2 linked regions of the Magnetofaba australis IT-1 genome follow. The protein of the gene in region 1 interacts with the protein of each later gene in a pairwise test. Links are inferred from orthologs where the notes say so. Each region holds a gene or a part of one and is shown on either strand. Other genes may lie near its edges. The genes, in order: clpB and MAIT1_RS05215.

Evidence for each region.
Region 2: the proteins of clpB (region 1) and MAIT1_RS05215 interact in binary tests that used the Escherichia coli proteins (3 or more experiments, as listed by UniProt). The link is inferred for Magnetofaba australis IT-1 from one-to-one orthologs.

What each region holds. Positions count from the first base shown.
Region 1 is NZ_LVJN01000020.1:88,509-91,958, reverse strand. The notes cover bases 38-3,167. They hold clpB (ATP-dependent chaperone ClpB), read right to left. Parts: upstream 2,828-3,167; coding sequence 248-2,827; downstream 38-247. Also shown: MAIT1_RS12680 (hypothetical protein), read right to left, coding at 3,176-3,450. UniProt on the Escherichia coli protein: Part of a stress-induced multi-chaperone system, it is involved in the recovery of the cell from heat-induced damage, in cooperation with DnaK, DnaJ and GrpE. Acts before DnaK, in the processing of protein aggregates.
Region 2 is NZ_LVJN01000016.1:15,377-18,562, reverse strand. Bases 164-3,029 are described here. They hold MAIT1_RS05215 (sulfurtransferase TusA family protein), read right to left. Parts: upstream 1,776-3,029; coding sequence 1,551-1,775; downstream 164-1,550. Other genes in these bases: MAIT1_RS05210 (hypothetical protein), read left to right, coding at 2,023-2,526; dsrE2 (sulfur carrier protein DsrE2), read right to left, coding at 1,063-1,533; htpX (zinc metalloprotease HtpX), read left to right, coding at 164-855. Also shown: more of htpX, read left to right, coding at 7-163. UniProt on the Escherichia coli protein: Involved in thiosulfate metabolism.

The sequences.
Region 1 (3,450 bases):
CCTGTACTATTTGATATCAAAACGGCGCCTTCTCGGCAACAAATTTCGTCACCATGACGGCAACATTTGACAACCAAGAACAATATCTTAGTGATTTTTCTACAGGAAGGAGCAGCGTTGACGTAAATGGGATTAGCGCCGGGTTTACGTTGATGAGGTCGGCGCGGCGTGCTTCCGTACACAGCCGGAAGAGAGTATGGGGTTGCCCCCATACTCTCCCACGACTGCTCTTACATATCGGCAAACGTCAGGTAAGGAGGAAGCCATCCGCCCCCAGCGCCACAGTGACCGCCTGTCCATCGGCGATCTCGCCCGCCAGCAGTTTCTCCGCCAGCGCGTCCTGCACCCGCCGCTGCAGCACCCGCTTGAGGGGCCGCGCGCCATAGACCGGGTCATACCCCTCATCGGCCAGGGCGTTGCGCGCCTCATCGGTGAGGCTCAGGGTGATTTTGCGATCCGCCAGCAGCGCACGCAGCCGATCCAGTTGAATCTCCACAATGGCGTCCATGTGCGCCCGACTCAAGCGGTGGAAAATGATGGTCTCATCCACCCGGTTGAGAAATTCGGGGCGGAAGCGCCCGCGCAGCGAGGTCATCACCTGCTCGCGCATCTGGCTGTACTGGGTCTCGTCGGTAAAGGCTTCGATAAACTCCGAGCCGATGTTGGAGGTCATCACCAGCACGGTGTTCTTGAAGTCCACCGTGCGCCCCTGGCCGTCGGTGAGACGCCCTTCATCGAGTACTTGTAGCAAGGTGTTGAACACATCCGGGTGCGCCTTCTCCACCTCATCAAGCAACACCACTGAATAGGGCCGCCGCCGCACTGCCTCGGTGAGCTGGCCGCCTTCGTCATAGCCCACGTAGCCCGGCGGCGCGCCGATCAGACGCGACACCGCGTGCTTCTCCATGTACTCGGACATGTCGATGCGCACCATGGCGCTGTCATCGTCGAACAGGAACGCCGCCAGCGCCTTGGTCAGCTCGGTCTTGCCCACGCCGGTGGGGCCGAGGAACAGGAACGAGCCAATGGGGCGGTTGGGATCCTGCAACCCGGCGCGGGCGCGACGCACCGCTTTGGCCACCGCCGCCAGCGCTTCGTCCTGACCCACCACCCGCTCGCGCAGACGCGCCTCCATCTGCAATAATTTCTCTTTTTCGCCTTCGAGCATGCGCGACACCGGCACCCCGCTCCAGCGGCTGACAATCTGCGCAATCTCCTCGGCGTCCACCACTTCGCGCAGCAGCGTCGTTTCGCGACTCTGCTCGGCCAAAACCTCGGATTCAGCGAGCTTTTTCTCCAAATCCGGAATCACGCCGTAACGCAATTTCCCGGCCGCTTCCAGGTTGCCTGCACGCTCGGCCTGCTCCAGCTCAATGCGGCTGGCGTCCAGCTTCTCCTTGAGCTGGCTCACCGCGTCGATGGCCTCTTTCTCCTGCTTCCAGCGGGCGGTCAGTTGCGCCGAGGTCTCCTTGAGGTCGGCCAACTCCGCCTCGATGCGACTCAGGCGCTCGCGGGAGGCGTGATCCTCCTCCTTGGCCAGGGCCGCGCGTTCGATCTCCAGTTGCAGAATGGCGCGGTCGGCCTCATCGATGGCCTGGGGCTTGGAGGTGATGGCCATGCGAATGCGCGCGGCGGCCTCATCCACCAGGTCGATAGCCTTGTCGGGCAGAAAGCGATCATTGATATAGCGGTCCGACAGCGTGGCGGCGGCGACGATGGCCCCGTCGGTGATGCGCACGCCGTGGTGGACTTCGTACTTCTCCTTGATGCCGCGCAGAATGGAGATGGTCCCCTCCACACTGGGCTCGCCCACCTGCACCGGCTGGAAGCGCCGCTCCAGGGCCGGATCCTTCTCCACATATTTGCGATATTCGTTGAGGGTGGTGGCGCCCACACAGTGCAAATCACCCCGCGCCAACGCCGGTTTGAGCAGGTTGGAGGCGTCCATGGCGCCATCGGTTTTGCCCGCCCCCACCAGGGTGTGCATCTCGTCGATGAACAGAATGATCTGGCCGTCGGCCTGCTCCACCTCTTTGAGGACCGCTTTCAAACGCTCTTCGAACTCGCCGCGATATTTGGCCCCGGCGATGAGGGCGCCCATATCCAGCGCCGCCAGGCGCACGCCGCGCAGGGAGTCGGGCACATCGCCGCGTTCGATGCGCAGCGCCAGCCCTTCGACGATGGCGGTTTTGCCCACGCCGGGTTCGCCGATGAGCACCGGATTGTTCTTGGTGCGGCGCGACAGGACTTGGATGGCGCGACGCACCTCCTCGTCGCGACCGATCACCGGGTCGAGCTTACCCTGGCGCGCCAGCGCGGTCAGATCGCGGGCGTATTTTTCCAACGCATCGAAGGTTCCTTCGGGGTCTTGACTGGTGACCCGCTGGCCGCCGCGCAGGGATTTGAGCGTCTCCAGCAGTTTTTTTTCCGTTATGTTGTGACGCTTGAACAGCGCCGCCAGCTCGCCATCGCCCTTCTGCGCCATGGCCAGCAGAAAGTGTTCGGTAGAGACGTACTCATCGCGCATCCCCTCGGCGATCTTCTCGGCGTGGGTCCACAGACTCTGCAAGCGCCGCGACGGCACGGTCTGCGCCGCCGAGCCGGTGACGCGGGGCTGTTTATCCAGAATCGCCATACACTCGCGGGCGATGGCGTCGGCGTCGACGCCGCTACGCTCCAGCAACGGTCGGGTGAGCCCCTCTTTTTGTCCCACCAGGGCCGAGAGCAGATGCTCGGGCTCCACCTGTTGATGGTCCATGGAGGCGGCCAAGCCCACTGCTTGGTTAAGCGCCTCGGTCGATTTTTCCGTCAAACGATCCTGCCGCATGGTTTTGCTCCTGATTGCATAACAACAGGCCGGACCACTGCCCGGCCAAACATCAGATGGGCATGGGAGATGGGAATTACAAGGGGCATAGCATGTGGGTGGATTTAATTTCTGCGTCAATCGTGGTGAATAAAGCCATACGAAGCCAAACCAGCACAGAGCGTTCAATGTTTGCGTGACGCAGGTTGATCTTGCGTTGACTATTGGCCGCCGACTGGTCGGCGGCGGGGCCTGGGGGCCGCGCCCCCAGCGGGGCGTGGGGCAGAGCCCCACGGTGTGGAAGTTGGGAGCTCGAGGGCAAAGCCCTCGATATCTTCCATTTCCAAAATCAAAAATGTTCAATCCGCATCACGACCACCACCCCGCAACAGCGCCGTGATAGTGGAGCAGATGCAGCAGCGCCCCGGTCGCCACGATGATCCAGACACGCCGCGCCCAACTGGGCAAGCCACTGTGCAAAGTGCGCTGAGCCAACAGCAGACTTCCCGCCGCCGCCAGCAAATAGAGCGCGCCAAACAACCAACTGGCCTCAATACCCAGGGAGGGGGTCAAATCCCGCGCGACGCCATGGCGGGCGACAGCGGCCAAATTGTGTAGCGGCGGTTGCACGGCCAAGAGCAGCG
Region 2 (3,186 bases), on another replicon or contig:
CCATCCATGAACGTAATCAAGACGTCGATTCTTCTGGCCGCAATGACCGCGCTGTTTATGGCGGCCGGGTATGCCATGGCGGGAGAAGGCGGCATGATGATCGCGTTGATCATCGCCGTGGCGATGAACTTCTTCGCCTACTGGAACAGCGACAAGATGGTGCTCTCCATGTATGGCGCGCAGCCGGTGGGTCCGCGTGAGGCGCCGGAGCTGTACAACATGGTGCAAGCGTTGGCCAAACGCGCCGGTCTGCCCATGCCCAAGGTCTATATCATCGACGACCCCAACCCCAACGCCTTCGCCACGGGGCGCGACCCGGAACACGCCGCCGTGGCCGCCACCACAGGCATCATGCGCATTCTCAGCCGCGAGGAGTTGGCTGGGGTGATGGCCCATGAACTGGCCCACGTGAAGAATCGCGACACGCTGGTGATGACGGTTTCCGCCACCATCGCCGGCGCGGTGACGATGATCGCCAATATGGCGCAATTCGCCGCCATTTTCGGCTCCAATCGCGACGAGGAAGAGGGTGGCGGCATGGGCGGCTTGGCGAGCATTGTGATGATGATTCTGGCCCCTATCGCCGCCTCACTGATTCAGATGGCGATCTCGCGTGCGCGGGAGTATCACGCCGACGCCACTGGGGCGCAGATTTGCGGCAACCCGCAGTGGCTGGCGAGCGCGTTGGATAAGTTACAGCGTGGCAATGAGGCGATTCCCAACCATACTGCGGAGGCGCATCCGGCAACGGCGCATATGTTTATCGTCAATCCGCTGCGTGGGGGGTTATCGAGCTTGTTCTCGACGCACCCGCCGATGGGTGAGCGCATTCGTCGTTTGTTAGGTATGCGGTAAAAGTGTTTGCGTGACGCAAGGCCGAGCCAGCGCTGACTATTCAGCCGCCGACTGGTCGGCGGCCCATGAGACAGCGCTGGCTCGGCCTTGCGTCACGCAAACACTTTTGCTCCTCGCCAACACGCAAAAAAGGCCCGGCAGTCGCCCGCCAGGCCTTTTTCGCATTCACAGACGCAGAGCTTACGCCCTGCAGCGTCCATCCACGCCTTAGATGTACAGCGTGATGTCCGCGTCGCCCGCCACTTCAAAGAAGCGCGCCGCACCAGCATACTCAACGCCGTCCAGCAGCTCTTCGTGTTTGAAGTCAAACAGGTCAACCGTCATCTGACAGGCAATCATGTTCACTTCGGACTCAATCGCCATCTCCATCAGGTCGTCGATGGAGGCAACGCCTTTGCCCTTCATCTTCGCCTTCATCATGGTGGTGGCCATCGCTTCCATACCAGGCAGGGCTTGCACCAGCACCGGCATGTCAACCGGCATCGGCATGGCGGGATTGCCCAGCGGGGAGATCTTCAGGTTGCGGTTTTTCTTCAGCACCTGGAGACCATAGAAGGTCCAGAAGATGTGAACCTCATAATCCAACGCCGCAGCCGTGGTGGCCAGAATCAGCGGGGGATAAGCCCAATCCAGGGTGCCTTTGGTGGCGATGATCGCCAGTTTCTTCTGGTCCGACATGGTCTACCTCCCTTTTCTTAGCACTTCTCGATTTCGTAGTAGAACACGTCGCCGTTCTCAGAAGCCTTCACCATCTTGTTGCCGGTCTGGGCGCAGAAGGACTCGAAATCTTTGGCGGAGCCGGGATCGGTCGCTTCGATAGCCAAAATCTGACCCGCGGTCATCTCTTTGAGAGCTTTTTTCGCGCGCAAGATGGGCAGGGGGCAGTTCAAGCCTTTGGCGTCCAACGTTTTATCTGCCATAGTTTCCTCTCCATAACAGTCTGTATCCGAGCAGCCCGCAACTGCGGACCTCAGTTTATTAGAAAAACAGGATACTCTCAAAGCTGCGTCAACGCACGGATTGATGCAAATTTTTTTTCTGTTTTGACACAACCCCGGCACAATGAAAAGATTCTGTTCTGGTATTCCAATTGCAGGCAGACTGTGTGGCGCGCACGCAGCGCCGGATTGCATGGCACAGCCCGAACAGCGCGGAGTTTGTGAGAATATGTTTAATTATATCATGGCTTTGGCGGTTTTAACCATCATCCTCTGGACGTTGGCGAAACTGCGCGATATCCGCGATCAAAAGAAGTCCGGCAAACTACCGACCGACGAATCCACCCTGCTGCTGGGCCTGTTTTATACCATCTCCAACGCCTGCGTAGCCTATTTTCGCGAACACGGCTGCTACCCACCGGTGGTCCATGGCGCCAATGACGGCCTCCTTGAGCGCGGCTATCTGGACAACGACGAGCTGGCGAGTATGACGCAATCCATGAAGCTGTTTAGCATCGTCATCTCCGATGTGAACGGTTTTGGCGTCTGTCTGGAGAACTGCACCGCCTCCATCACCGAAGAGATCATCAGCCGCGCCAAAACCTCCGGCAGTAAAGTGGTGTTCATGGACTTCAAGTCCGATCGCTTCGTCACCCTCACCCCGCCCATCAAGAACGACTTCATCAACCTCACCATTCCGCTGCCGCTGAAGCCCAAATCCATGGGCAAATAGGCGGGCGGCCCGCCATCAATCGTGATGACGGCGCCTTAGGCTCATGCCTGGACCTTGTCTCGCTGTTGATCTATAGCCATGCGAAACCAAAACTGCACACAACGGCCAATGTTTGCGTGACGTAAGTGAAGCTCGCGCTGACTATAGTCGCTAGCATTCAAAAGTGCACATATGGGCGCTGGAAGATTTCGAGGGCTCCGCCCTCGAGCTCCCAACATCAAAATCCAAACCGTGATTCGGGCAATCCATGGCCCTCACCCTTCGGGCTCGCTGCGCGAGTCCGATTCGGCAATCCTGCCGAATCGTGGGCGCTGCCCATGTATGGTCCGCTCCGCCATGTATGGTCCGCTCCGCCATGTATGGTCCGCTCCGCCATGTATGGTCCGCTCCGCCACGGCAAGAGAAAATGTCCACTGATGTGTGAGGCTTAGTCGCGCCCATGTATCCGGCCTGTTGATGAGGGGCTTGTCGCCCTCTGGCCCTGATGGAATTTGCGCGTGGCCCTCCTCAACACACCCTCGGCCTCTATGGGCCCTTGGGCGAAACAGGTTCTTGACCACGCAGGGCTATGCCGTTTCACGCCATCAATCTCGACTCTCTCTCGCAACCTGGCTGGTGGGATCTCTTTCTCTTTCCTTATCGGCCTGTTTTTCTTTTAGA